DNA from 4 places in the Streptosporangium heterodermiicola genome. Region 3 is predicted to be linked to each of the others. Evidence: riboswitches for the same ligand, from Rfam matches in the RefSeq annotation. Region 3 holds a riboswitch; each other region holds the start of a gene.
What was found. Region 3 has a riboswitch for cobalamin ahead of ACSC1Q_RS04710 (ribonucleoside-diphosphate reductase subunit alpha). Riboswitches for the same ligand answer to the same signal wherever they lie in the genome.
Positions count from the first base shown of each region.

Region 1: linked by a shared signal. The riboswitch ahead of ACSC1Q_RS06665 (uroporphyrinogen decarboxylase/cobalamine-independent methonine synthase family protein) and the one ahead of ACSC1Q_RS04710 (ribonucleoside-diphosphate reductase subunit alpha) in region 3 are both predicted to bind cobalamin.
Region 2: linked by a shared signal. The riboswitch ahead of ACSC1Q_RS35050 (ABC transporter substrate-binding protein) and the one ahead of ACSC1Q_RS04710 (ribonucleoside-diphosphate reductase subunit alpha) in region 3 are both predicted to bind cobalamin.
Region 4: linked by a shared signal. The riboswitch ahead of cobN (cobaltochelatase subunit CobN) and the one ahead of ACSC1Q_RS04710 (ribonucleoside-diphosphate reductase subunit alpha) in region 3 are both predicted to bind cobalamin.

Region 1 covers NZ_JBPJSR010000002.1:640,355-647,526, reverse strand. Annotated here, with positions in the region: gene ACSC1Q_RS06685 (NsdA family TPR-like regulatory protein) at 1-376, opposite strand, end outside; gene ACSC1Q_RS06680 (hypothetical protein) at 563-907, shown strand; gene ACSC1Q_RS06675 (OLD family protein) at 1,403-2,923, shown strand; gene ACSC1Q_RS06670 (HNH endonuclease) at 3,564-4,238, opposite strand; gene ACSC1Q_RS06665 (uroporphyrinogen decarboxylase/cobalamine-independent methonine synthase family protein) at 4,695-5,045, opposite strand; cobalamin riboswitch at 5,153-5,365, opposite strand; gene cutA (divalent-cation tolerance protein CutA) at 5,593-5,928, shown strand; gene ACSC1Q_RS06655 (helix-turn-helix domain-containing protein) at 5,993-7,138, opposite strand.
Region 2 covers NZ_JBPJSR010000022.1:129,821-136,992, reverse strand. Annotated here, with positions in the region: gene ACSC1Q_RS35055 (FecCD family ABC transporter permease) at 1-437, opposite strand, end outside; gene ACSC1Q_RS35050 (ABC transporter substrate-binding protein) at 434-1,429, opposite strand; cobalamin riboswitch at 1,562-1,760, opposite strand; gene ACSC1Q_RS35045 (cobalamin-binding protein) at 1,775-2,686, opposite strand; gene ACSC1Q_RS35040 (NAD(P)H-binding protein) at 2,819-3,493, opposite strand; gene ACSC1Q_RS35035 (MFS transporter) at 3,582-4,778, opposite strand; gene ACSC1Q_RS35030 (ATP-binding cassette domain-containing protein) at 4,941-5,738, opposite strand; gene ACSC1Q_RS35025 (dipeptide/oligopeptide/nickel ABC transporter permease/ATP-binding protein) at 5,717-7,172, opposite strand, start outside.
Region 3 covers NZ_JBPJSR010000002.1:193,865-201,036, reverse strand. Annotated here, with positions in the region: gene ACSC1Q_RS04725 (DUF5685 family protein) at 1-77, shown strand, start outside; gene ACSC1Q_RS04720 (mechanosensitive ion channel family protein) at 181-1,302, opposite strand; gene ACSC1Q_RS04715 (ribonucleotide-diphosphate reductase subunit beta) at 1,394-2,389, opposite strand; gene ACSC1Q_RS04710 (ribonucleoside-diphosphate reductase subunit alpha) at 2,424-4,796, opposite strand; cobalamin riboswitch at 4,913-5,114, opposite strand; gene ACSC1Q_RS04705 (tripartite tricarboxylate transporter substrate-binding protein) at 5,119-6,111, opposite strand; gene glmS (glutamine--fructose-6-phosphate transaminase (isomerizing)) at 6,313-7,172, opposite strand, start outside.
Region 4 covers NZ_JBPJSR010000013.1:233,471-240,642, reverse strand. Annotated here, with positions in the region: gene cobN (cobaltochelatase subunit CobN) at 1-1,428, opposite strand, end outside; cobalamin riboswitch at 1,565-1,737, opposite strand; gene ACSC1Q_RS27290 (ferredoxin-like domain-containing protein) at 1,784-3,430, shown strand; gene ACSC1Q_RS27285 (precorrin-8X methylmutase) at 3,427-4,053, shown strand; gene ACSC1Q_RS27280 (precorrin-2 C(20)-methyltransferase) at 4,050-5,579, shown strand; gene ACSC1Q_RS27275 (PucR family transcriptional regulator) at 5,707-6,741, opposite strand; gene ACSC1Q_RS27270 (alpha/beta hydrolase) at 6,837-7,172, shown strand, end outside.

The DNA.
Region 1 (7,172 bases), 450 kb from region 3:
CGGCGGCCGGTCCGTCGATCATCAAAGCACCCGTCAGGAAGACCTTGTTGCTGAGATCCCCACGCCACAACGCGACGGCCTGATCAACTGCTCGCGGCAAATCCGGTTCGTCGTGGCCTGTTCCGGTCCGCACCATGCCGATGTCCGTGAGCGACAGGGACCGACGGACCTTGTCCCCGATGATCTCGCAGATGATTTCCGGTACGTCTCCTCTGGGGATCGCCCGGTCTCTGATCCATCGGGCGACAGCGGTGTGGTCGTAACGGGTCGGGCGTCGGGCGGTGGATGTGGCCTTGTTGATGCGCGTGGCGAGCCCGGAGTGTGAGATCCCCGCCTCGGCGAGCAGAGCGTCAAGCAGGATGTTCGGCTCGCTCATGGACCTGCCTTCCGTGGGCTGCCGCTCTTGCACGGAGTGTAAACAGGCTCGCGTGTTCCGGACAGGTCATCTACTCAGGGTGACTGTCACGACTGGATCGCTTTCACACGGGGTGTGAACCGGCTCCCATATCCACGGTCGATCACACGCTTATGCTCCCTCGGCCACGGGCGGTCCACTGGGTACATGAATCCGTCGATGACCGGTATGGATCTTGCCGCGCTGACTCCTGTCGACGCGGCCGAGGAGCTTCGGACCGAACTGGGACGGCTGGGCATCAAGGCTGACGTTCATGACGGGTACGGCCTGGCACTGGTGTCGGTCTGGGTGGGGTTGGTCGTCTGGTGCAAGGACGATCGTTACTGGTGGCGTACCGGCTGGGACGCCCGACGTCACCGGCCCGTCTACGCCTGGCACCCGGCGATGGACGCTGTCCGGGCCGCTCGCCGGATCGCGTTTCGCTATGCGGAACTGCGTGAGATTCATCCCCCGTCCGAGCTGGCGGCGGGGGCGCGTTGTGATCCTGCTTGACGAGTGCGTGAGCCCGCACGTGGCCATGGTTCAGCGGGATCACGTACGGCTGGAATGGCGGCAACCGTACGCGGACTCGGTGCTTGAGCGGGCTCGCCCGGTGCTGTGGACCTGCCTGTGCCGCGCCACGGCCTACGAACTGTACGAGGGTGGCGGGCAGGCTTTCATTCGGCGAACCGTCCAACTCGATCGCAGTCCCGAAGTCCATGACACCTTCATCTATTCGATCAGTGAAGCTCGGGCCGTCTGGACAGGGCTCCTGTCTGGAAGTGCCCGTTAGACGGCGTGGTGGCGTGAGATCTGGAGGGACTCACGCCACCACGCCTGCCAGAAATACACTGATCGCAGCCCGGCGAACCATGTGCGGGAGTGGAGACGGCCGGCGCCAATGCGAAGCACCCCAAAGGGGCCGCGTAGCGGTTGGGGCCGGCGGTCGCAGCGGGCGAAACTTCTAAACTTCCCCGAGATACAGCAGTAAGACGTTATGATCTCAAAATGCCCGACACTTCGAACCACAACGATGCCCGGATCAAGCGATGGCAGCGTCTCCTGGAAACTCGGGCACCAGTTCAGGTTGAATCTATTAAGATTTTCGAATCGGATGTCTTTGAACCACAAGTGATCGAGCTTAATCGGGCAACGGCTGTTGTCGGCTCTCACGGCACCGGAAAGACAGTCTTACTGCGCTTAATAGAAGCTTCTTTGGGCTACTTAATCCCAAGTTACTCACCACCACTATTTGTCGACACTCTATATGGGGACAGAGCTAGCAGCGCACTAAAGTCTATAGTTGAAATAACCGTGAGGAAACTTAATTCTAGGGTAACACGGACTATAGATTTGACGTGGCCAGCAAAACGTCGCCACGAAATATGGAAGGATGACTTTGGCGGCAATTCAATAGCTATCTACAATAGCGCAATTAGCGCTTTCGGTGAATTGCAAATATTGTACGATGACTATCCGCGCAACGGCAGTTTTGTTTCCAAAGAGCGCTCCATCTATCAATTAAGTCGCGTAGATCTCGACGGCATAAGAAATATACTTGGGCGTAACTATGATCAAGTTACCGTTAATCCTGTTGTCATCTCAGAAGGCACTGCTGATACGCACGAAGAGTGCTGCCCCTATGTAATAGCAACCAGCGGCGATCATATTATAGACAGTGGGAAAATGAGCCTTGGAGAAATTTGGGTTCACTATGTTTTAAACTGGACGATGACAACATATTTAGAACCCGGGGATTTGATCATGGTGGATGAGCCCGAGAGCTTCCTTTCCAGCATGGGTCAGCGACCCATGATTGACGAAATCGCAAGGCGAACACTTGCAAAAGAAGCACAACTGCTTGTGGCAACACATTCACCTGAAGTCCTGGGTCGCTTCCCACTTGAAAATATTAGAATGTGCGTCAGGAATGGACAAAAGATCAGAGTAATCACACCGAATTCTAGAGCTCAAATAAGAGATTCCGTTGGCATCGAAACACCAGTAAAGGCTTTCGTCTTAGTGGAGGACGAGTTCGCGAAGACCTTATTTCAGTCCTTGTGCGGAGAGCTAGCACCTTGGTTATTGCGTGAGTTGGAGATAATTTCCGCTGGAAGCGCCTCCGAAGTACTATCTGGAATACGCGTATTCGCACGATCTTCCCAATTCAAATCATTTGCAATCCTAGACGGAGATCAAAGAGATTCGTCGCTGGCAAAAAAGTCCAGCGACCTTAAAATCCTCTTTTTACCTGGCAGCCAAGAGCCGGAGGACGAGCTTTTAAACAATGCGACTTTAGAGTTGGAATGGCTATCTGAAATACTTGCTAGGTCTGTTGACCACCTCCTTTCCGCCATTTCTGACTGTTCCAACCTCGACCATCAATACAAATTGAAGTTTTTGGCAACGCGCCTGGGTCATCATGAAGCTTTTTTGATTCACAGCTTAATTCGCGCATGGCTCCGCAATCCGCAGGTCAAGCAAGAAGCAGATAGCATAATCGCTACGATTGAAGGTGCAAGCCTCTAGGATTAGAATCTGAATGTTAAGCACTGAGAGTCGACAGAAACACACAGTACCTTCGGATTACAGAGCTGACGATACGGCATAGAAAAATGCTTGCATCGCTTGCGTTGCCATAGTCATTCGATGGCAAGTCCCGACGAAGGAGGGACGCGGCAGCCGATCGCCCGACTGAGCGCGGTGATATTCGAAGTGAGCGATCGTCACGGCCTTCGTGCTTACGGCCCCTCATAGGGGAAATGAGGATTTAAAGGCAAACTCACAGTTCGATGAGCCTGTAATACTGGCTGTTGTCGAGGAAAATGCAGTGAACCTTCGGTTGTGCCGAATATCCCAGCTGTTTGCTGCAGCGGTAAGTGGCTGGTGATAGCGCGTTGACGGTCGGCGAGCACATTCGGTACGGCGGGCAGGCTGGTGTGGCGGGCGGCGGGGTCCGGCCACCCGCGCCGGGCGGGCGCGGGACGGGACCGGCCTCCAGGCCGCATGCCCGGCCCCGATGTCCGTCCGGCGCGGGTGGGCGTGCCCCGCCGTGCAACGGCGCGAAGCGCTGACGCCTTAGTTCTACCTGAAGCCGCCAGTGACAATCAGATGATCGTCTCAGAGAATCCGAGAGATACCGAGAACATTGAAATCCATTCATTTAGCATCAGAATTCGGCATCCAAAATGCCAATCTCCTCACAAACAGAAAGATGCAGCTCCGATGAAATTTCAGAAAGTTCCTCCGAAATATCACGTTCAGTCAGTTCTACGAAAGAAGGACAAGGGCTTTCAAAGATTTCATCAGACCAATCGGCGACATGACATATGATCGTTCCGGCAATTTCGGGCACCTTGGTATTTTCCCAGACTAACTTAAAACTTATAGACGAAACCATGGCGTCCGCAAATCGTTCGATTGATTCTCTTCTGAGCTCTGCGATTTTTTCGGCGGAGGAATTCGCTTTCGCCTTCGCGGCGCCGAGCGCTTGTGTGGAAAAAACCCAAGCAGCGAAGTTTGCCCTGAACTCCTGATAGGAAGAGGCCAGCGCGATCTGATCAGATCTCCCTCCAAAATTAAACAAAAGCGGGTTAAGGTTGGCCTTGTATTGCCGCATAGCCTTGCGATCGAGAGGGTTATTTGGGTCGTCGAATCGTGTGTGGCAGTTTGGACATAGGGCGATTAAGTTTTTGAATTCATGCTTTCTTGCTTTTGCCCACGGGATGATATGTGCGATCTCTACCGGCGTGGCACGGCAGGTCGGGATTGCGCAGCGATGGCCAGCCTCGATGAGGACGCGTCGTCGTAGATCACGGGGTATAGCAGGTCGCTTCGTGCTCATAACCGCATGCTAACGATGCACACCGACAGCAAAGGAGGCAACGCTAACCAGGTGAGGTCGGCGGAACAGCTTTGGGTGAGGCTGCCATGAGGTAGGAGATTAAGGTCCGTACTCTAACCGCAAATCGGACTTACTAAATGACTAAACGCGGGCAGGTCCTTGAGCTTTAGCTGTCCGGCTACCAAGCGGGATAGCGCGTGGGTGGCGCTGGTCGCGACCGGCCGAAGAGCCGCAGCGCGGCCAGCGACCGCCCGACGCGCGCAGGCCGCCGCAGGCGGACTGCCTTGACCCTGTAATGAAAGTCCTCGCGGATCGACCCGCCAACGCGATCTCGATCATGTAACTCAGGGACCTACATGGCCGGTTGCCCAGACGTCCCGGCAGCTCAGAGCATCGATCGCTCAATGAGCTGCTACGCCGACCGCTCCCCCGTGAATAGTTGCCTTTGCGACTGAACTAGTGGTAGTTGGTGTCGAACCACTTGGTCATCTCCAGCGGCGCGACCCCCTCGGCGCCGCGGGCCATCGCGAAGTACGGGTCCGCGACCCCGGAAAACCGCTCGGGCACCGCACCCACCAACGCGATCGCGTCCAACACCTGGTCATACAACGAGAACGTGTTGGACGGCACCCCATCCAACCCCGCCCCCGACAACTCCCGCCACACCCCTAGCCGCAAACCAGCGGCCGTCTCTCTCAGACCGGCGGCGTCCGTGCGCCCGGCCCAGTAATCCTCCGTCGCCCGCTTCAACTCGCGACGGCCCCCGATACGCGGGTACCCCAAAACGGTCGTGGTGACCTTGCTCATGGCGTCCTTCCCTCGGCTCATGCCATGCCGACCCACAGCCACGAGCGAGGACATGCGAAAGACGCATCCCAGGCCCTCCCACGAGGCCACGGATCACCGCACACCGGACGGCGCACGAGCGACTGGCAGGTCTTCGGACTCGCGGGCGTCCTACACACTTCCTACTGACCGTCGCTTCCCAGATGCACACACACCCAGTGCCAATGACGGCGTTCGTTCCCACTCACCGCTGCGGGGCAGTCCCGGAATCACACCGGGTTCCCTCTTACGACTCCCGGCACCACCACGGCCCCGGGAGAACCAACCGCGCCACGAGCATAACCCGCCTGCCGAAGAGATCACGCTCCCCCTGGCCGAGCAGCGCTACGCCGGAAGCGGCCACTGACAACTGAGCCGGCACGGCAACGCATCACCACTGTCCGCAAGGCCGCCAAAGAACGGGCTCATCGTGAAGTGGAGGGACTTCATAAAGATGCGTTCCAGGCACCCGGAAGCCGTCTTCGCTCTTCCGTACCGGATCCGGGGGAGTTGATCTAGGCTTGACCGCATGACTGGCTACCTTCAGGTTTCCACCACAGCGGACAGCCGTGATGCGGCGATGAATCTTCTCAGATCTGCCATCCGTGCGAAATTGGCAGCATCGGGCCAAGTCCTCGGACCTGCACAGTCTGTTTTCTGGCATGAGGGGAAAACGGGCGAAGGGGAAGAGTGGCAGATCTTCCTGAGGACGACCGTGGAGCGCTACCCGGACCTGGAATCACATTTGATATCCGAGCATCCGTGGAACAATCCCGAGGTGACCTTCACATCGATCGACGGTGGTTCGACCCCTTACTTGGAATGGCTGAGCAAGAAGACGGCGCCCCCTCCTGGACAGGACTGAATCTGCAACCCATCACCACTGTCCGCAGGATTCCGAAAGAACGGGCACGCCATGAGACCCGATGTCATACGGCGGGTGATGACGCTTCAGGGGAAATCATGGATTGCAGGTGTTCGCGCGCCTGCCGTACCTCCGGGGTGGCGTTCCATTTGAGGGACGCTCGGAGTATTTCGTGAACCCGTTTGTTGACTCTCGCCGAAGCGACGAACGGGAGCGCTCGCGCCAGTTCGTTCATCCGATCGGCTGCGAAAGACAGGTCGGAAGCCCTCAGCGCCGTTTGTATCTGCCGTCCCAGGTACTGTGCTCGGAAAAGCGGTGACCATTGCCCGATCGTGCTGGCCGCTTCGTTCAGCAGTGTTCCGGCTTCCCCGTACTCGCGAAGGTGGCTCAGCCCTATGCCGACGTCACCCGCCAAGGCGGCCTCTCCGAAGGGGGAAAGCCCTCCGACGTTGAGCGCGCGATCAAGCGCGTTCCGGGACGCTGCTTTCTGCTCCGGTATGAGCGCAAGGGAGCGCCCAAGGCGCATGTTCAAAGATGCCTGCTGGCTGCTGGTGATGTCCGGGACCAGTAGTCCTCGCTGGGCGTAGGTGACTCCTCGGGCGTGATCACCTCGGTAGAGACTGACCCGGCTCAGGCTGTCGTACGCGCGGGCCTGGCTCTTGAAGTCCTGGGCTCGGAGTGCGAGGTCAAGCGCGATTCCACCGGTCCGGTCGGCCTGGGCAAGCTTGCCTGCGTCATACAGAACGAGGGTGACCTGATACATGAGTTCAGAAACCGCTTTTTGCAGGGGCTGCTCGCTGACGTCTTTCAATACTCTGTCAACGTGCTGCATGTGACTTGACGCACGCGACATGAGGGGAATTCCGCCAAGTTCATAGCGGCTGCGAGCAAGTGACGTAGCCAACGTGTTCACATAGTTGGGGTCTTGATAGGGATTCGCACTGGTAGAAGGAACGAAGATAACGGATGCGGCGGCTGCCAGAAATTCCCTGCGTTCCACGGACTCCTCCACTTTGGGCGATATGCGTATTTCCCAGCCCACGCGCGCCAGCAGGTTGATGGCCTTCGCCATGCCGGTGTCCTTCTGACCTCGGGACACCTCGGAGACCCATGCCTGAGAAACACCTAGCTCACGGGCGAGATCGGTCTGGGTCCACCCTCGCTGCTCCATGATCGCTTTAAGGGCATCTGGGAAAGTCCGCACATCCACCGAGTGAGCGTATCGCTGTGAGCGATCTTTCCCC
Region 2 (7,172 bases), on a different contig from region 3:
AGGAAGGCCGCGATCGGCAGGCTGAAGGCGCCGAACACGCTCAGGCCGAACACCACCACGGTGACCGCCCCGACACTGGCGCCGGAGGAGACCCCGAGCAGCATCGGATCGGCCAATGGGTTGCGCACCAGCGCCTGCAGGGCCATGCCGCAGACCGACAGGCCCGCGCCGATCACCCCCGCCAGGACGACGCGCGGCAGCCGTACGTCCATCACGATGGTCTCGCGCACGGGTGTCCAGGTCGGTTCGGCCAGGGCGGGGTGGAGGTGGTGGAGCAGGATGCCCCACACCTGCCCGGCCGGCAGGGCCACCGACCCGGCCGCGACGGCCGCGGTGACCGCCCCGCCGAGCAGGAGCACGAGCAGGCCGATCACGACCGGGTACGGCAGTCCCGGGCGCCGCGCTGGAAGCACGGCGCCCGCGATCGCCTCGCTCACCGGAACCGGTCGGCGTGCAGCTGCCGGGCCAGCGCCTCGACGGCCCCCGGCGCCCGCACGCCGAGTACCACCGACGACAAAGGCAGCACCGCGAACCGCTTGTTCTTGATGGCCGGTACGTCCTTCAGTGCCGGGTTGGCCAGCAGGAACCTCTCCTTGTCGGCCACCGGCTGGTCGCCGTAGTCGTAGATGACGATCCAGTCGGGCGCGCGCTCGGCGACCTGTTCGAACGACACGTCCCCCCACACCTTGTCGACGTCGGCGAACACGTTCTCGGCTCCGGCCAGCTTGATGATCTCGTTGCCGACGCCCTTGCCGCCGGCGGTGAAGGCGGTCTTGTCGCCGCTGTCGTAGACGAACAACTTGACCGGGGCGGCGTCGCCGACCTTGGTCTTCACACCGTCGAGGGTCGCCCGCAATGTGGTGATCAACGGTTCGGCCCGGCCGGAGACGCCGAAGATCTTCGCGACGTTGCGGATCTCGGTGTCGACCAGGTCCACCGACACCGCGCCCTTGGCGCACTCCTCGACGTTCAGGTACGTCTTGATGCCCGCCTTGTGCAGGGCGTCCCGGCTGCGGCCCTCCTTCTCGTCGAAGGTGCTGGCGAAGCCGCCGTAGACGAAGTCGGGTTCCTCCGCCAGGAGGGCCTCGTACGCCGGGTACTCCTTCGAGACGACCTTGATGGCGTCGTAGGCCGCCTTGTACTCCGGTAGCACCTTGTCGTCGAGGTAGGCGGTGCCGATCATCGACTTCTCCAGGCCGAGTGCCAGCATCACCTCGGTGGCGTGCTGGTTCATGGAGATCGCCCGTCGCGGTGGCCGCTCGTAGGTGTTTTTCTCGCCGCAGTTGTCGAGGGTGAGCGGGAAGCCCGCGGGCGCGGAGGCCGCCGGAGCGGCGGCCGGGATGTTCTCAGCGGGGGTGCCGCCGCAGGCGGCCAGCACTCCGGACACCAGGAGGGCGAGCAGCAGGGGAATGGGGCGTCTGCCCGTCATGACGTGTTCCTCTCACGGAATCTGCACAACGGGGCGGATCTGAAAGAGGGAATGCCACAGGGCTTCTCGGCGCGGCCACCGGCTCGACGGGCACGAGAGCCCAGCTCCTCCCCGGGGAAATCCGCCCCAGTTCATCGAGGAGGCGACCGCGTGAGTCTCCTGGCTCTCGGGTCGAGGCTCGTCCCCGCCTTCCCACCCCGGGGAGGGGCAGTGGCGTGGTGGGGATTCGCTCGCCGATCACAGTGGCGGGACCGCGCCGGATTCACACCGGCTTCCTCAGTCCGCGCTCGCCTACGCCGACCATGCTCGCACATCACCCATCAACGACAAAGGCCGCACCACCCGTCAGACCCGGTGCGCCTCCTCACGTTCGACAGGAGCGCTGGCGGGCACCCCGTGGAGCACCTGGGCGAGGACCTCCACGCCCCGCACCACGCGCGGTCCGGGCCTGTTGAAGTACGCCGGGCCGTCCAGCACCCACACCTGGCCCGCGCGGACCGCCGGCAGGTCGGCCCAGCCCGGAAGGCGGGTCAGCGAAGGCCACTCCGCTCGCGTCCGATCGGGCGGAAAGCCGCAGGGCATCAGCAGCACCACCTCGGGCCGGGAGGCTCGCAGCCTCTCCCAGTCGATGGCGGTGGTGTGCTCGCCCGCCTCGGCCAGCAGCGGCTCACCGCCCGCAGCCCGGATCTGCTCGGGAACCCAGTGACCGGCGGGCCACAGCGGGTCCAGCCACTCGATCGCCGCCACCCGCGGCCTCGGCCGGTCCGCGACCGCCGACCGCACCGCCGCGAGCCGCTCCTCCAGCTCGGCGACCCGCCGCGACGCCACGTGCGCCACCCCGAGCGCCTCACCGAGGTGCTCGATGCAGCGCAGCACGTCGGGAAGTGTGCGCGGTTCCAGGCTGATCACCCGCGGACCGGAGTCGAGCAGCCGCACCGCCCGCGACACCCCCGTGTAGGAGACCGCGCACACCTCGCACAGGTCCTGTGTCAGCACCACGTCGGGGGCCAGGGCCGCCAGCCGTTCGATGTCGAGGGTGTACAGCGACGAGCCCCGGTGGGCGGCGCCGCCCACCGCGTCGGAGATCTCCCTGCTGCTCATCCGGTCCGCGGCGAACTCCGCCGCCGTGACCACCGGCACACCCTCCACCACCTCGGGCGGCCAGTCACACTCATGGGTGCGTCCGACCAGGTCAGCGCCCAGCCCGAGCACCGCCACGATGTCGGTGGCGGCGGGCAACAACGACACGATGCGCATACCGCGACCCTAGCCGCGCCCCGCTCTGGCGAGGCGTGGGTGCCGCTGCCCAGCGCGGATCACGGGCCGTGCCGGGTCCGCCACGGAGCCCATCGTTCCGGTTACCGCCCTCTTCTGCCGTGTGATCGGGGTTCAGGAGGGGCGACGGCCCGTCGATGAGGTCACAAGCCTGGCGACCGCGTCGACGACGGGGGTCTGGCCGGCGGTGAGTTCGACGATCGTGCGGCTCAGTGCCGGCTCGTGCAGGGCGGCGTCGATGAACGCCGCGACGTCATCGCGCGGCACGCCTCCGTACTCGATCGCGAGGCCGGCGGTGACACGGCCGGTTCCCGGCTCGTCCAGGAGAGTCCCCGGCCGGACGATGAGCCAGTCGAGATCGGTGCGGGCGAGGTAGACGTCGGCGCTCTTCTTCACCCTCATGTAGTGCTCGAAGCCCTCCGTGCTCTGGGGGCCGCGCCCGGCCTCGGGGAACGCCGAGACGAGCACGAACCGCGGCACTCCGGCCCGGGCGGCGGCGTCCGCGGCCTTCTCCAGGCCCCTGCCGTCAATCGCGGTGGTCATGTCCGGGCCGGTGCCGTGGGCTCCGGCGGAGAACACCACGGCGTCATGCCCGCCGAGCCCGCGTGCCAGCTCCTGCACCGAGTCGCCGACGAGGTCACCTGCCAGCGGCGTCGCACCGGCCGCGCGCACGGTCTCGGCTTGCGCGGGGTCACGGTGCATGCCGGTGACCAGCTCACCGCGGGCGGTGAGCTGGCGGGCGAGCCGGCGGCCCACGCCTCCGGCTGCGCCGATCTGGAACACCTTCATTATCGTGATCTTCCCTTTCTCCGGGCGGAGCGACTTCGAGGCCGATCGCAGCGGTGAACGCCCGCATCGGGCGTCGCCCCCGACGTTGTCAGGCGAGGACGCCTCGGCGGCCCGCGAGCAGCACGATCACCGGCAGCAGCAGGCACTGGGCGGCGATGGCCAGCCAGAATCCGGGCAGGTGCCCGGCGGTCTCGAACAGATGGTAGAGGCCGCCGCCGACGAGGCCGCTCAAGGACGCGCCGATCCCTTCGGCCAGCCGCTGGTGCCCGAAGACGACCGTCGGCGACCGCTTCGTACGGCTGAGCATCTCAAGGGAGTTCTTGAGGAAGAGCACCGAGTTGCCGACGCCAAGAACGAGGATCCCGGCGGCGACCATGATCGCGTTCCCGCCGGTGAAGGCGATCATGCCGACGGCCAGACACCCGAAACCGACCGCCATCGCGTGCGCGTAGCGCATCCGTTCGACCCGTCGGGTCAGGAGGGGCTGCAGCACGGCCAGCATCAGCGAGTAGCCCATCATCGCCGATCCGTAGAAGACGGTGGGCAGCCTGCCCTCGGCGTAGGAGGACAGGAACTGGTAGAAGTGCATGTACAGGTAGAGGGTCAGGGCGGTCACGGCGAACGGCAGCACCGCCAGGCCGCGCAGTGCCCGGCGCAGTGGCTCGATCACCTCGCGCTCGTCTCTTCTCTCCCGGGGCAGGAAGGCGTGCCCGATCGCCATCACCGCGTGCAGCACCGCGGCGGCGACGAACATCCCGCCCGGGTCGTGGATGAACAGCGACCCCACCACCGGCCCGACCGCGATGCCGACGTTGCCCGTGGCGTAGCTCGCCGACATCAGCCTCGGCCGGTCGTCCGGGCTCGCACCGTGCACCGTGTAACCCCGGACGCTGGGCGAGTAGAGCCCGGTGGCCGCCGACCGCAGGAACAGCGCGGCGACCGTCACCTCCGGCCAGGCCCCACCGACGAGGAACCCCAGCGATCCGACGGTCTGCAGGACCATCGCGATCACCAGGGATCGCTGGAGCCCGATCCGCTCGGCGAGGGCCGCACCCGGCACCCCTCCGGCGAACTGCACGAACGTCGCCACCCCGAGAACGACGCCCACCTGGTCCATGCCCAGTGCCATCCGGTCGCGCAGCAGAACCGCCAGGTACGGGTACACGGAAAAGCTGACGAGATTGACGAGGAACCCACTGCCGAGCAGGGCGAGCTGTGTGCCGGTGAACGATCGGACACCGGATCGCGCGGGGGCGCCCGATGTCTCCCGTCCGGTGGATGTCATGCCGGTCGCACCTCTTCGCGGGAGGAAAGCGCGAGACCGGAGGAGAGCGTCTCCGGACGTGTGACGGTCATGCTCGGCATGTCGGCCGGACAGGCCGGAAGGTTCCCCTCACGAGGGAACACGTTACCGCCGGGTGTCATCTCGGCCGGGGACACCCGAGGATCAGCCCTCGGGAGCATCGGTGCTCGTCGCGATGTCCATGGTGGGGGTGGCCGCGAGCAGAGTGCGGGTGTAGGGATGGCGGGGGTGGGTGATGAGGTCCCCGGTCGGGCCCTGCTCGACGATCCGGCCTCCTTTCATGACGGCGATCCGGTCCGCGAGCTGGGACAGGACGGCGAGGTCGTGACTGATGAACAGGCAGCCGAACTCGAGCCGGTCACGCAGGTCGCAGAGCAGGTTGAGCACCGTCGCCTGGATCGACACGTCGAGCGCGGTGACCGGCTCGTCGCAGATCAGCAGGCGTGGCTCCAGAGCCAGCGCCCGCGCGATCGCCACGCGCTGCTGCTGGCCTCCCGACAGCTGCCCGGGACGGCGATCGCCGACCTGGGGGTCGAGCCCGACGAGGTCCAGCAGTTCGCCCACCCGCGCGGACCGGGCCCGGGAATCGCCGATCCGGTGGACGAGCAGCGGCTCGGTGAGGGCTTGTCGTACCGTATGCCGTGGGCTGAGCGTGAGGTAGGGGTCCTGGAACACCATCTGGACCTGCCGCCGATGGGCCCGCAGGGCCCGGCCCCGGAGCGCGTGCACGTCCACCCCGGCGACGCGCACCACCCCGGCGCTGGGCCGGTGCAGCCCGGTCACGACCCGCGCCAGCGTCGTCTTGCCGCACCCCGACTCACCGGCCAGCCCGACGATCTCGCCCGCCGCCACGCGCATCGTGACGTCCTCGATCACCGCCGTGACGTCTCGGCCGCCGCGGCCCCCGCCGTAACCGGCGCTCACTCCGACGATCTCCAGCACAGGCCGGTCCCCTTCCCTTCTGTGGTCGCGGGGCGGCTGGGGTGGCGTAGGCAGGCCGACCGGTGTGCGTCGGCGCGGACCGGCGTTCTCAAGACCAGCGCCTCCAGCGTCTCCAGGGGCGGCGGCCCGGACACGCAGGCCGCCGCCGCGAGCGGGCATCGGGGTGCGAACCCGCAGCCCTCGGCGTCGTCGGGACCGGCGCCCGCCCGGCCGGGCATGGTGCGAAACCGGGTGCCCGGTGCCGCCCCGGGGCGCGGTACGGCGTCCAGCAGGCCACGGGTGTAGGGGTGGTCGGGATCGGTGACCACCGTGGTGAGCGAACCCGACTCCACGATCCGGCCGCCGTAGACGACGGCCACGCTGTCGGCCAGGCGCGCCACCACCGCCAGGTCGTGGCTGACGATGACCATGGACATGGACAGTTCGTCACGTAGACGCGCCAGCAGCGCGAGCAGCCGCGCCTGCACGGTCACGTCGAGAGCCGAGGTGGGTTCGTCGGCGACGAGCAGCTCCGGCTCACCGGCGAGGGCGATGGCGATCTGTACCCGCTGGCGCATCCCGCCGGACAGCTGATGAGGGAACTCACGGGCGACCTCGGCGGGGTCCGGCAGGCCGGCCAGGCGCAGCAGTTCCTCGGTGACCCGGCGGGTCGCGGCGCGCCGGCCGCCCCGGCCCGCGTTGCGGACCGCCTCGTCGACGTGCGCGCCGATCGTCCGCAACGGGTTGAGGGCGGCGCCGCTGTCCTGGAAGACGACGCCCACGCGGCGCCCGTTGATCCGGCGCCGCTCTCCCGGGGAGAGATCCGCCAGTTGCCGGGCCCCGGCACCGGTGCCCAGCAGCGCCGAGCCGGTAACCACCGCGTTCGGGTCCAGCAGGCCGAACGGGGCCAGCGCGGCCGTGGTCTTACCGCTTCCGCTCTCGCCGACGAGGGCGAGGACCTGCCCGCGCCGTACCTCGTAGGACATCCCGGCGACGACGCGACGGCGGCCGTCGCCGCCGCCGGGGTAGGAGACGGACAGGTCCCGAACGCGCAGCACCGCGTCGTTCTCGGCAGAATCTTCCTGCGCCGCGTCTGGCGGGGTGGGCGCCGCGGGTCGCTCCGTGACGACCACGCGGGCGGGCTGCGGGCCCTGCTCGGGGCGTGTCCGTGCCGAGCGGATCCGCCGCGGGCGGACCAGGCGCAGGATCGACGGCCGTTCCTCGCCGGCCGCCAGCCGCTCACCGAGCAGGTTTCCGGCGAACACCACGGCGGTGATGGCGATGCCGGGCGGGTAGGCCAGCCACCATGCTGAGGCCAGGAACGGCCGCCCCTCGATGAGCATCTGGCCCCATTCGGCGTGCGGCGGGGCGACGCCCAGGCCGAGGAAACTCAGCGTGGCGACACTGAGGACGATCATGCCGACGTCCGTGCTGGCGTAGACCAGGCAGGGCGCC
Region 3 (7,172 bases):
ACGGGTGTGACGGATGCTGCGACTGCTGCAAGTGCTGTGGCAAGTGCGACGGGTGCTCCTGCGACTGCGGCGCCTGAGATTCCGGGGCCCAGCCCGCCGAACCTCGCGGACGGCCCCCGAAGGTGCCTCACGAACCGAACGGGCGGACCTGTCGCCTCAACCCCGACCTCGGCCCCGGCCTCAGACCGGGTCCGGCCGGTCGCCGTCCTTCTCGCGGGCGCCGTCCTTCTCGGTGGGGTCGCCCCCCAGCCCCCGCGACATCAGACCGGCGCCCATCAGCCCGGTGAGCGTCCCGGGGACGGTCGCGGACGGGGGCGGGGTCTCGACCCGGAAGCGGGGCAGCGCCTCGGGATACTTGTCGCGGACGAAGGCCACCATGTGCTCGCGCATGTCGCACTTGAGATCCCAGGCGCTGGCGGAGTCGGCGGCGCTCATCAGGGCGCGCAGCTCCAGCAGCCCGTTGGGAAGGGTGTCGGTGACCTGGAGGGTCCAGTCCTTCTGGTCCCAGAGCGGGTGCTCGCGCAGGGCCCGGTAGAGCTCGGCGCGCAGCTCGTCCACCGGCACCGACCAGTCGACCCGGAAGATCGCGTGGCCGATCACCCGGCTGCTGTGCCGGGTCCAGTTCTCGAAGGGGTTGGCCGTGAAGTAGGAGACCGGCAGGACGAGCCGCCGCTCGTCCCACAGCCGCAGCACCACATAGGTGAGGCTGAGCTCCTCGATCCGGCCCCACTCGCCCTTCACCACGACGACGTCGTCCAGCCGGAGCGCGTCGCTGAAGGCGAGCTGGAGCCCGGCGAGCATGTTGCCCAGGGTCGACTGGGCGGCGATACCGACGACGACACCGGCGATCCCGGCCGAGGCCAGAAGTCCGGCTCCGAGCGCCTGGACCTGCGGGAAGGTGAAGAGCATCGCGCCCAGCGCCAGCACGATGATCACCGCCGAGGCGACCCGGCGGACCAGGGTGATCTGGGTGCGAATGCGCCGGGCCCTGCGGTTGCCCTCGCCCTCGACGGTGATCAGCCGTTCCAGCACCACGTCGGTGACCGCGAAGGCGGCCTGGATGACCAGCCAGGTGACGCACCCGATCATCGCCAGGCCGAGCCCCTGGTAGACCAGCCGGCCGACCACGCTCGTCGCCATCTGGGGCTCGTAGGCGGTGTAGGCCGTCACCACGGCGGCCGTGGCGAACCCCGGCCAGGTGCAGCGGCGGATGAGCGGACCGGCGAGAACCCATTTCTCGCCGATCAGCCGCGAGCGCAGCACCCGCCGCACCACCTCCACCGCCACGACGGCGACGGCCACGGAAACAATCATCGTGATCCAGCTGGACACTTGCGGCGTCCCCCTCGACGTCTTTCATCCTCGTCGTCCTCTTGCCTGGATCACCAGCTAATCAGAAGGATTCGTCGAATGTGACATTGCCTTCGACGGCGATCTGGTAGGCCGAAACCCGCCGTTCGAAGAAGTTGGCCAGCTCCTGCACGTCCTGCAACTCCATGAACGCGAACGGGTTGGCCGTGCCGTACCGGGCGGGCATCTTGAGCCTGACCAGGCGCTGGTCCGCCACGTACTCCAGGTACCGGCGCATCTGGTCCACGCTCATCCCGAGCAGGCCGTCGCCGCACAGGTCGGCCGCGAAGGCGAGCTCGGCCGCGACCGCCTCCTCGATCATCCGGGTGACCTGCTCGGCGAGCTTGTCGTCGAACAGGTCGGGCTCCTCGGCCCGTACGGTCTCCACGACACCGAAGGCGAACTCCATGTGCATGGACTCGTCGCGGAACACCCAGTTCGTCCCGGTGGCCAGGCCGCTGAGCAGGCCCCTGGAGCGGAACCAGTAGACGTAGGCGAAGGCCCCGTAGAAGAACAGTCCCTCGATGCACGCCGCGAAGCAGATCAGGTTGAGCAGGAACGCCCGCCGGTCATCCCGCGTCTCCAGCCTGGTCAGCCCGCCGAGCGAGTCGATCCAGCGGAAGCAGAACTCCGCCTTGTCCCGGATCGAGGGGATGTGCTCGACCGCGGCGAAGGCCTTGACCCGCTCGTCGGGATCGGGCAGATAGGTGTCCAGCAGGGTCAGGTAGAACTGGACGTGCACCGCCTCCTCGAACAGCTGCCTGCTGAGATACAGGCGCGCCTCGGGGGCGTTGAGGTGCTGGTAGAGGTTGAGGACGAGGTTGTTGGCCACGATCGAGTCGCCGGTGGCGAAGAACGCCACGAGACGGTTGATCAGGTGGCGCTCCTCGGGCGTCATCCTCGCCAGGTCGGCGAGGTCGGAGGTGAGGTCCACCTCCTCGACGGTCCAGGTGTTGCGGATCGCGGCCCGGTAGCGCTCGTAGAACTCGGGATAGCGCATCGGCCGCAGGGTGAGATCCATGCCGGGGTCGAGCAACATCGGGGAATGCCTTTCGCGGAGCTTTCAGGGACGGCTACTGGCAGGCGTCGCAGTACTCGGGGTTCTCCAGCGAGCAGGCGACGGCTTCCGGCTCGGGCACCGTCGGCGCCGCCACGGTGGCCTGCGCGATCCGGGTGGCCGGGCGCGAGCGCAGATAGTAGGTGGTCTTGAGGCCCGACCTCCACGCGTAGGCGTACATCGAGGAGAGCTTGCCGATGGTCGGCGTGGCCATGAAGAGGTTCAGCGACTGCGACTGGTCGATGTACGGGGTGCGCGCGGCGGCCAGATCGATCAGCGCCTTCTGCGGCAGCTCCCAGGCGGTCCGGTAGAGCGCCTTCAGGTCGGCGGGGATCTCCGGGATGTCCTGGACGGAGCCGTCGGCGCGCTTGATCGCGTCGCGGGTCAGCGGGGTCCACAGGCCACGGGCCTGCAGGTCGCGGACAAGATAGCGGTTGACCTGGAGGAACTCCCCCGAGAGGGTCTCGCGCTTGAAGACGTTGGAGACCTGCGGCTCGATGCACTCGTAGCAGCCCGCGATGGAGGCGATCGTGGCCGTCGGCGCGATCGCGACCATCAGCGAGTTGCGCAGGCCGGTCCCGGCGATCCGCTCCCTGAGCTCCGCCCACTCCGCCGACCCCGCCGCCCCGTAGTGGTCGGGGTGCAGCACCCCGTCGGCGGCCCTGGTCTCCTCGTACGAGGGGTGGCGGCCCCGCTCCACGGCCAGGTCGGAGGAGGTCCGGTACGCGGCGAGCGCGATCTCCTCGGAGATCCTGGTGGACAGCTCCAGGGCGCGCGGCGAGTCGAACGGCAGCCGCAGCGCGAACAGCACGTCGGCCAGGCCCATCACGCCGAGCCCGATCGGGCGCCACCTCCGGTTGGCCGCCTCCGCCTCGGGGGTCGGGTAGAAGCCCAGGTCGATGGTGCGGTCGAGGAACCGCACGGCGGTGCGGACGGTCGCGCGCAGCCGGGCCCAGTCGATCCCGTCCTCGGAGGAACCCTCGGCCAGGTGGGCGGCGAGGTTGATCGAGCCGAGGTTGCAGACGGCGGTCTCCGCGTCGCCGGTGACCTCCAGGATCTCGGTGCAGAGGTTCGACAGGTGGATGACGTTCTCCGGCCTGGCCGTCTGGTTGGAGGTCCGGTTGGCCGCGTCCTTGAAGGTCATCCAGCCGTTGCCGGTCTGGGCGAGCGTGCGCATCATCCGCCCGTACAGGGTGCGGGCGGGGATCTGCCGGGTGAACCGGCCCTCGGCCTCGGCGGCCCGGTAGGCGTCGTCGAACGCGGCGCCGTACAGGTCGGTGAGGTGCGGGACCTCCTTGGGGTCGAACAGCGACCAGACCCCGTCGACCTCGACGCGGCGCATGAACTCGTCGGGGATCCAGTTGGCCAGGTTCAGGTTGTGCGTGCGGCGGGCCTCCTCGCCGGTGTTGTCGCGCAGCTCCAGGAACTCCTCGACGTCGGCGTGCCAGGGCTCCAGGTAGACGCAGGCCGCGCCCTTGCGCCGGCCGCCCTGGTTGACCGCGGCGACGCTGGAGTCGAGCGTGCGCAGCCAGGGCACGATGCCGTTGGAGTGGCCGTTGGTGCCCCGGATCAGCGAGCCCCGCGAGCGGACCCTGGTCCAGGCGATCCCGATGCCCCCCGCGTACTTCGACAGCCGCGCGACCTGCCCGTAGCGGTCGTAGATGGACTCCAGCTCGTCGCGGGGCGAGTCGAGCAGGAAGCACGAGGAGAGCTGGGGCCTGCGCGAGCCGGAGTTGAACAGCGTGGGCGAGCTGGGCAGGTAGGACAGGGTTGCCATGAGCGCGTACAGCTCGGCGGCCTCCTCGACGGTCTCGGACAGGCCGCAGGCCACCCGGAGGAAGAAGTGCTGCGGGCGCTCCAGGACCTTGCGGGTCCTCGGGTGGCGCAGCAGGTAGCGGTCATAGACGGTACGCAGCCCGAAGTACTCGAACCTGGCGTCGGCCTCCGGGTCGATCAACGCGTCCAGCACCCCGGCGTGGGCGGCCACGAACTCCGCGAGCCCGTCCTGGATCAGCCCCGCCTCGTGGGTCGCGGCGACGGACTCGGAGAAGTCACGGACGCCGTGCCCGGCGGCCTCGTCGGCGATCAGCCCGGCCAGCATCGCGGCGGCGACCCTGGAGTTGGCGGGATCGGTGATCACCCGTGCGGCGGCCTCGTCGATGGCCAGCCTGCGCCCGTCCAACGCGCTGGCGGCATTCTCGACATTCGCGGCATTCTCGACATCGCCGTTGTCCGTCGCGATCCCGGCGTTCCCGACGCCGCCCGTCGCGGTCGACACCGCGTTCCCGACGTTCCCGACGTTCCCGGTGTTTCCGGCATTCGCGACATTCTCCACGTCGCCATCGCCCGTCGCGGTACCCGCCGCGGTCTCCGCCAATGCCTGTGTCACGTAGTGCCCCTCGCTCGATCGGACTTCCCCGTACGGCTCCGCCGGATGGGCACGCGTCCGCGAGCGATCCCGGGCACGCCGGATCGCCTCGTTCCGCGGGCCCTCCCACGAGGCCCTGGACAATCACGTCACCGGCAGGTCTTCGGACTCACGGGCACACCACACACGCCTACCGGCCGTCGCTTCCCGGGCATGACTCACCCAGTGCTCAAATGACGGCTTTCGTTCCCGTTCACCGCTGCGGGGCAGTCCCGGAATCTCACCGGGTTCCCTCTTGCCTCGCCCCTCGCGGGGCGAACCAGCAACGAGCAGGATCCTACATCTAGGGGCGTCTGACGCAACTACCCCAACAAGTTGTGTCGGACGACTTCAGCAGCCCGAGCTCGTGAAGCACACCGCGAGTGCGGGCCGTCTCGGTGGAGAGCCACTGGCGAAACTCGTCGCCGCTGAGGTAGACCCGGCTCCAGCCGTGGGACGCGCACAGGGCACGCCAGCGCGGCGTGGCGTCGATACCGTCGCACAGGGCGATCGCGGCGTCCCGGTCCCCCGGGCTCATGTCCTTGGGCCCCAGCAGGCCGCACCAGTCGCTGTACTCCAGCCGGACGTCGACCTCCATGAGCGTCGGGGCGTCGATCCCGTCGATCCGGCCGCCGGAGGAGACCACCAGGGGCCGCAGGCGGCCCGCGGCGATCTCGGGCCGCAGGGCGCGCGCCGACCCCAGCAGGGCCGCCACCCCACCGGCGTGCAGCGCGTCGGCGGCGTCCTCGGGGGTGAGGTATCCGGCGTACTCCAGCAGCCGGGTGTCCACCCCGAGGCACTTGCCGATCATGCCGTAGAGCACGTGGTCGGAGCCGCCCTCCGACCGGCCGCCGACGGTCAGCTTCGCGGGGTCGCGCCGCAGCCGCGCGACGAAGTCCTCGAAGGTACGCAGGCTGGAGCCGGAGGGGACGACCAGGACCGCCCAGTCGCCGACCAGGCGGGCGATGGGGGTGGCGGCGTTCACCACGGCCGCGGTGTTGGCGATCTCCGCGGCGGCCACCATCGGCATCGAGGTGACGAGCAGCCTGCCCTCGCGCGCGAAGGGGCCGCGGAAGGCGCCGAACGCGTCGCGCGGGGCGGAGCCCAGGGCCCCCTCCCGCTCGACGGCCATCGCGGTGCTCACCAGTCCCGACTGGACCAGGACGGTCGCCAGCCTGCCCGCGATGCCGTCCCAGCCGTGGCCGTCGGCGGTCGGTTCGAGGAGGAACAGGCGCTTCACCGCGGAGGCGGCGCCGTCCGTGCCGCACCCCGCGACGAGCACGGCCCCCGCCGCCAATGCGAAAAACCCCCTACGGCGCATAAGCGCCCCTTCCCCCCAAGAACCCCCTATTCCACAGGTTACCTACCCATCACTTTCCGTGATGAAGTGGGGTATGCCGGAACTTCCGGTGGTCCGCACTCGATCACGGACCACCGGAAAAGACACCAAAAATCCGGATATCGGAGACGATCGCTTCACAGGATCCGAGGGCGGGACTCACTCCACCGTGACGCTCTTGGCCAGGTTCCTGGGCTTGTCGACGTCCCGGCCCAGCGCCACGGCCGCGTGGTAGGCGAAGAGCTGGAGCGGGATCGACAGCAGGATCGGGTCCAGCTCGGTCTCGTTCTTGGGCACCACGACGCAGTCGTCGGCCAGCTTGGGATCGGCCGTACGGTGGCCCACCATGAGCACCCGGCCGCCCCGGGCGCGGATCTCGCCCAGCGTGGTGAGGTTCTTGTCCAGCAGCTCGTCGTCGGGGACGATCGCCACCGTCGGCATGTCCGGCCCGATCAGCGCCAGCGGCCCGTGCTTCAGCTCGCTGGCCGGGTACGCCTCGGCGTGCACGTACGAGATCTCCTTGAGCTTCTGCGCGCCCTCGCGGGCCACCGGGTAGCCCCTGACCCGGCCCACGAACATCATGCTCGGCGACTCGGCGTACCTGCCCGCCAGCTCCTTGAGCTGCGGCTCCAGCGCCAGGATCTCCTTGATCTGGTCCGGCAGCCTCCGCAGGCCGTCGCAGATCCTGCGGCCGTCGGCGGGCGACAGGTCGCGCACCCGGCCCAGGTGCAGCGCGAGCAGCGCGAAGGCCACGGCGGTCGAGGTGAACGCCTTGGTGCTCGCCACCGAGACCTCGGGACCCGCGTGCAGGTAGACGCCGCCGTCGCACTCGCGGGCGATCGCGCTGCCCACGGTGTTGACGATGCCGAGCACCCTGCCGCCCTTGCGCTTGAGCTCCTGCACGGCGGCGAGGGTGTCGTAGGTCTCCCCCGACTGGCTGATCGCCACGTAGAGGGTGTCGGCCTCCACCACCGGGCTGCGGTAGCGGAACTCGCTCGCCGGCTCCGCGTCGGCCGGGA
Region 4 (7,172 bases), on a different contig from region 3:
GAAGCCGCGCGGCGGCTGCACCATGACCACCACGTTGCCGGAGCGCAGCGCGGCCAGCACGATCTCGCCCTCCGGGTCGCGCGACCTGTCCACGAACAGCTCGCCGGGTGCCGGGCCCCAGTGCTCCTCCATCCGGGCGCGCAGGTCCGCGGGGAGGGTGGCGTACCACTCGGCGTACCGGCTCGCCGCGATGCGCACCGGGTTCCCGGCGAGCTGCTCCTCGGTGAGCCAGTCCTGGTCCTGCCCGCCCGCGGCGATCAGCGCGTGGATGAGCGCGTCGCCGTCCTGCCCGGTCACCCCGGGCAGCTCGTCCTCGGCGCCGATGTCGTACCCGCGCTCGCGCAGCGCGGCCAGCAGCCGCACCAGGCTGGCCGGGGTGTCCAGGCCGACGGCGTTGCCGATGCGGGCGTGCTTGGTGGGGTAGGCCGACAGCATCAGCACCAGCCGCCGCTCGGCGGGCGGGATGTGCCGCAGCGCGGCGTGCCGCACCGCGATGCCCGCCACCCGCGAGGCCCGCTCGGGGTCGGCCACGTAGACGGTGAGCCCGTCCTCGTCGATCTCCTTGAAGGAGAACGGCACCGTGATGATCCGCCCGTCGAACTCGGGGATCGCGACCTGGGTGGCGGCGTCCAGCGGGGACAGGCCGTCGTCGTTCTCCTCCCAGGAGGCCCGGCTGCTCGTCAGGCACAGGCCCTGCAGGATCGGCACGTCCAGCTCGGCGAGCGCGCCGACGTCCCAGGCCTCGTCGTCCCCGCCCGCCGACGCGGTCGCCGGGCGGGTGCCGCCCGCGGCGAGCACGGTCACCACCAGGGCGTCCACCGTACGCAGGACCTCCACCAGGCCGGGCTCGGCGGTGCGCAGGGAGGCGCAGTACACCGGCAGGGCCCGCGCGCCCGCGTCCTCGATCGCCGAGCAGAGCGCCTCGACGAAGGCCGTGTTTCCGGCCACGTGGTGGGCCCGGTAGTAGAGCACCCCGACGACGGGCCCGTCCTGGTCGCGCGCCTCGCGCTCCAGCGTCCCCCACGCGGGGGTGGGCTCGGGCGCGGCGAACCCGTGGCCGGTGAGCAGCAGCGTGTCGGACAGGAAGTGGTGCAGCTCGGTCAGGTTGGCCGGGCCGCCGTGGGCGAGGTAGGCGTGCGCCTCGGCGCAGACCCCGCCGGGCACGGTGGACAGCTCCATCAGCTCGGCGTCGGGCGCCTGCTCGCCGCCGAGCACGACGACGGGCCGGGGACCGGCGAGCAGGGCGTCCAGCCCCTCCTCCCAGGCGCGGCGCCCGCCCAGCAGGCGTACCACGACCAGGTCGGCGCCCTCCAGCAGCGGCGGGAGGTCGGCTGCGGCGAGCCTGGCGGGGTTGCCGAGCCGGTAGTCGGCGCCGCTCGCGCGGGCGCTCAGCAGGTCGGTGTCAGAGGTCGAGAGCAGGAGGATCACGCGCCACACTCCAGGAGAGGCAGGGCGGTACGGCCCAGGGACGCCACGGCGTGGCGGGGGAACGGCGATGTCACGGTGTCGCGGGGGAACGGCGAAGAGCGCACGGAGCTTCCTCCCTCGGGGTCCTCGCCCCGGGTCGTCGTCGGCCGCGACGGCTGGAGTCTCCTGGCTCCCGGATCGGTGCTCACCCCGGCCTTCCCGCCCGTCGTCGGACAGTGGCCCGGGTGGGGTTCGCTCCCCGGTTACAGTGGCGGGACCGCGCCGGAATCACACCGGCTTCCTCCCTTTGCCGTCGCCACCGATGACACTACGGCAGTCCGGTTCGTTGCAAGAAACTGGCGTTAACATCCTTCGAGTGTCCATTGCCGACTTTTCCGGACGATCACGACTCGACGCGTGCCCCGGGGCGCTCCAGGTCCATGCCGCCGCGGACGGCGGCCTGGCCCGCGTCCGCGTGCCCGGCGGCCGTCTCACCCCCTCCCAGCTGCGCGAACTCGCCGAGGCCGCGTCGACGTACGGCGGCGGCGTCATCGAGCTGACCTCCCGGGCGAACGTCCAGGTACGCGGCCTCGGCCCGGAGGATCCGGACGGCGACGCGGGAAGCGATACGGAGAGCGATACGGGGAACGGGTTCGCCGCGCGGATGGCGAGGGCGGGCCTGCTGCCCTCGGCGACGCACGAGCGGATCCGCAACATCCTCGCCTCCCCGCTGACCGGACTGGACGGACCGGCCCGGCTGAACAGACCGAGCGGACCGAGCGGACCGAGCGACCTGAACGGCCTGAACGGGCCAAGTGGCATGGACGCTCCGGACCACCCGGACCGTTCAAGCCATCCAGGCCAGCCAGGCCATCCAGGTCGTTCAAGCCGTTCAGGTCATCCGGAAGGCGGCGGGGTCGTCGACGTCACACCGCTGATCGGTGAGCTGGACCGGCGGCTGTGCGCCAGCCCCGCCCTCGCCGCCCTGCCGGGGCGGTTCATGTTCGCCCTCGACGACGGCCGGGGAGACGTGGCCGGTCTGGGCGCGGACGCCGGGATCCTGCCCACGGGGCCGGACGAGGCCGCGCTGATCCTCGCCGGGACCGACACCGGCCTGCGCGTCCCGCTGGACGGAGCCGTGACCGCCCTGCTCGCCGCCGCCGAGGCGTTCCTCGACGAGCTGGCCACCCGGGACGTCACCGCCTGGCGGATCGCCGAACTCCCCGGCGGCCCCTCCCTGATCGCCGCTCGCGTGCGAACCGCCCTCGACCTCCCCGGTACGACGCCCTTCGACCCGGTAAGGCTGCGGGTCGTACCCCTCGGACCGGTCGGCGTCATCGGGAGCACGAACGGGACAGGGAGCGAAACCGGTGCCGGAGGCGAGGCGGGCCCGGGAAGCGGCACCCGAAGCGACACCGGGGGCGGCGTCAGGAACGACATCGAGAGCGGCACCGGAGATGGCATCGGAGACGGGAACGGCGACGACATCGGGGACGACATCGGCGACGAGGTCGCGCGGGTCGCGCTCGGGGTGGCGATCCCACTGGGACGGCTGACCTCCGCGACGGCACTGCTGCTCGCGGACGCCGCCTCGGGCGGGGAGATCCGGCTCACGCCGTGGCGTGGCGTGGTCCTGCCCGGCCTGGACCGCGCCGAGGTCGCGGGCACGGCCGCCCGCCTGGAGGCCGCCGGGCTCGTCGTCGATCCCGCCTCTCCGTGGATCGGTGTGACGGCCTGCACCGGCCGCCCCGGCTGCGCCAAGTCCCTGGCCGACGTCCAGGCCGACGCGGCGACCGCGATAACCGTCGGCACGGCCCCGCCGTCCGGGAGAGGGGCGGGCACCGATACGCTCCCCGTGCACTGGGCGGGGTGCGGCAGGCGCTGCGGCCGTCCGAGGGGGCGGGTCGCGGATGTGGTCGCCACCGGTGACGGCTACCGCCTGGAGCTGGACGGCACCGGCCTGACCTGTTCCGGCATCGAGGAGACCGCGGCCGCGCTGGCGGCCGCCAGAGGGGAACTGTGATCGACTACGTCCGCGACGGCGCGGAGATCTACCGCCGCTCCTTCGCCACCATCCGCGCGGAGGCCGACCTGTCCGGCCTGCCCGCCGACGTCGCCCGGGTCGCGGTCCGCATGATCCACGCCTGCGGGATGGTCGACCTGGTGAGCGATCTGCGCTGGTCACCCGGTGTCGTGGCCTCGGCGCGCGAGGCGCTCCGCGCGGGCGCCCCGGTGCTCTGCGACGCCATGATGGTCGCCTCCGGAGTGACCCGGCGGCGCCTGCCCGCGGGCAACGAGGTGGTCTGCACCCTCGGCGACCCCCGGGTGCCGGAACTCGCCGCGGAACTGGGCACCACCCGCAGCGCCGCCGCGCTGGAGCTGTGGCGCGACAGGCTCCAGGGCTCGGTGGTCGCGATCGGCAACGCGCCGACCGCGCTGTTCCGGCTGCTGGAGATGGTCGAGGAGGGCGCGGGCCGCCCGGCCGCCGTGCTCGGCGTCCCGGTCGGCTTCATCGGCGCCGCCGAGTCCAAGCAGGCCCTCGCCGAGCACCCGGCGAACCTGGAGTACCTGGTCGTGAACGGACGGCGGGGCGGAAGCGCGATGACCGCCGCAGCGGTCAACGCGATGGCGAGTGAGGAAGAATGAGTGACGACGTGACCGGACGGCTGTGGGGCGTGGGACTCGGGCCCGGCGACCCCGAACTGGTGACCGTCAAGGCCGCCCGCCTGATCGGCGAGGCGGACGTGATCGCCTTCCACAGCGCCCGCCACGGCCGGAGCATCGCCCGCTCGGTGGCCGCCCCCTACCTGCGGGAGGGCCAGGTCGAGGAGGCCCTCATCTACCCGCTCACCACCGAGACCACCGACCACCCCGGCGGCTACCAGGGGGCGATCGACGACTTCTACGCCGCCTGCGCGGTGCGGCTGGCGGCCCACCTGGACGCCGGGCGTGACGTGGTGGTGCTGTGCGAGGGGGACCCGCTCTTCTACGGCTCGTACATGCACATGCACAAGCGCCTGTCGCACCGCTACGTCACCGAGGTCGTGCCGGGCGTGACGTCGGTGAGCGGCGCCTCGGCGGTCCTGGGGCGGCCGCTGGTCGAGCGGGACGAGGTCCTGACCGTACTGCCGGGAACGCTCCCGGCCGAGGTGCTCGCCGAGCGCCTGGCGTCCACCGACTCGGCGGCGGTGCTGAAACTCGGCCGTACGTTCACCAAGGTCCGTGACGCGCTGGCCGAGGCCGGGCGGCTCGGCGAGGCGTGGTACGTCGAGCGCGCCACCACCGGGCAGCAGCGGCTGGCCCCGCTCGCCGAGGTCGACCCCGCGAGCGTCCCGTACTTCTCGCTGGCGCTGATCCCGAGCCCCGTCAACGCGGCGGGCCCCGCGCCAGCCGCCGGGACCGGGAGCGCGGGCGAGGTGAGGGCGCGCGGCGAGGTGGTCGTGGTGGGGCTCGGCCCCGCCGGGCGGCCGTGGCTGACACCGGAGGCGCAGGAGGCGCTGGCCGGTGTCGACGAGCTCGTCGGGTACGGCCCCTACCTGGACCGCGTCCCGCCCAACCCGCGCCAGCGCCGCCACCCCACCGACAACCGGGTGGAGGCCGAACGGGCCGCGCACGCGCTGGAGCTGGCCGCGGCCGGATCGAGGGTGGCCGTGGTGTCCTCGGGCGACCCGGGGGTGTTCGCGATGGCCAGCGCGGTGCTGGAGGTGGCGTGCGAGCCGAGGTTCGCGGACGTGCCGGTACGAGTGCTGCCCGGCCTGACCGCGGCGCACGCGGTGGCGAGCAGGGCCGGCGCCCCCCTCGGCCACGACTACTGCGTGCTGTCGCTGTCGGACCTGCTCAAGCCCTGGGAGGTGGTCGCCGGGCGGATCAGCGCCGCGGCCAAGGCCGACCTCGTCCTGGCGATCTACAACCCGGCGTCGAAGAGCCGTACCTGGCAGGTGGCCGCCGCGCGGGACCTGCTGCTGGAGCACCGGGCGCCGGAGACCCCCGTGGTCGTCGGCCGCGACGTCGGCGGGTCCCGGGAGAGCATGACCGTCACCACCCTCGGCGACCTGGACCCCGGCGTAGTCGACATGCGCTGCCTGCTGCTGGTGGGCTCGTCCACCACGCGGGTGGCCGAGCGCGGTGACGGCAGCCGGGTGGTGTTCACCCCCCGCCGCTACCCCGCGTGACGCGCCGGGCCGGGCCGGCGCGGCACGGTCGTCGGGGGGCCGATCCGGCCGGGTGCGCGAGCACGGCGGCGCGGCGCGCGTTCCACGTGTCGACCGCCACTCGCCCACGAGCCTCGTCGTTCGGGCCTCAGTCGTCGAGGAGCCGCCAGGTGGTGAGGGCGAGTCCGGCCCGTACCAGCCCGGCGGGCTCGGTGAGTTCGACGCCCAGGGCCTTGCCGATCTGTTCGAGCCGGCGGGAGACGCTGCTGTGGTGCAGGTGGAGGAGGTCGGCGGCCCGGCGCAGGGAACCGGTGGCGCAGTAGGCGTCCAGGGTGTCCAGGTCCTCCGGGTTGCCGGCCAGCCGGGCGATCGCGGCCACGTCGGCGTTGTCCCGCGCGACGGCCTCCGGCACCTGTGCGAGCAGCGCCAGCACGCCCAGGTCGTCGTGGTGGACGACCGGCCGGCGCGGGGTGGTGAAGCGGAGGGCGGTGCGGGCCTCCCGCCAGGATCGGTCGGGGCTCTCCGCGGAGCCGATGCCCGCGCGCACGCCCGCCGGGAACCGGGACGGGTCCATGGTGGTGGCCAGGATGACGCCCACGCCGGCGAGCGGTGCCGCCTTCACCGGGCGGGTCGGGCAGACCAGGCCGCCGACCTGGTCGAGCGGGCGCCGCGACCGTACGGCGATGACGCGGATCGGCAGGTCGGCGGCGAAGCCCAGGAGCCGCAGGGCCCGTGCCCTGGCCGCCTCGTCGCTGTCTGAGCTGATCACCAGCTCGACGAGCGCGGGGTCGGCCATGGTGGTGCGGGCCGGGCCGTACCTCTCGACGACCGCCGTGGCGGCGATGGCGAGCCGGTCCAGCAGCAGCTCGTCGAGCGGGCCCGGCGGTCCTGGGCGTTCCAGCCACACCGTGCCGACCTCCTCGCCGTCGAGCGTGATCGGCGTCGTGGTGGACGCGGTGAGCGCCGGGGCGGACGCCTCCCCGCCGCCGGACGACATGCGGATCACCCGCCCCGTGCCGTGCAGCCGGATCCCGGCCACGCACTCGGCCAGGCCCGCCGAGGCCCGCGCGAGCGCCGGAAGATCCACCCGCCTGCGCATCAGCGTGTCGTAGAACATCACGACGCGGAGCGCTCCCCCGGCCTCCGCGTCCAGCTGCGACAGCCGTGCGGCCAATGCCTCCATGCCGGAAGGATATGCGGCGATCGTCGCGCGGCAGGGGTGTAATGCCCGACGAGTGGCGGATGATCCCCGGGATGCACCTTGCGAGGATCACGGTTATGGACCCAGAGCTGGAAGCATTCATCCCGTTGTTCCCCAAGGCAGACCTGGTCGACCCGGTCATCGAGCGCAAGAGCTTCGCCGAGCTGGCCACCGCGATACCGGTGCCCGACATCGCGGACATGGAGATCGAGGACCGTACGGTGCCCGCCGACCCGGACGTGGCGGTGCGGATCTACCGCCCGCACCGGGCGCGGGGCGCCGTCATCTGGTCGCACGGCGGCGGATTCGTCATGGGCGACCTGGACACCGAGCACCCGTGGGCCACCCGGCTCGCGGACGCCTCCGGCGTGACGGTGATCTCGGTGGGCTACCGCCTCGCCCCCGAGCACCCG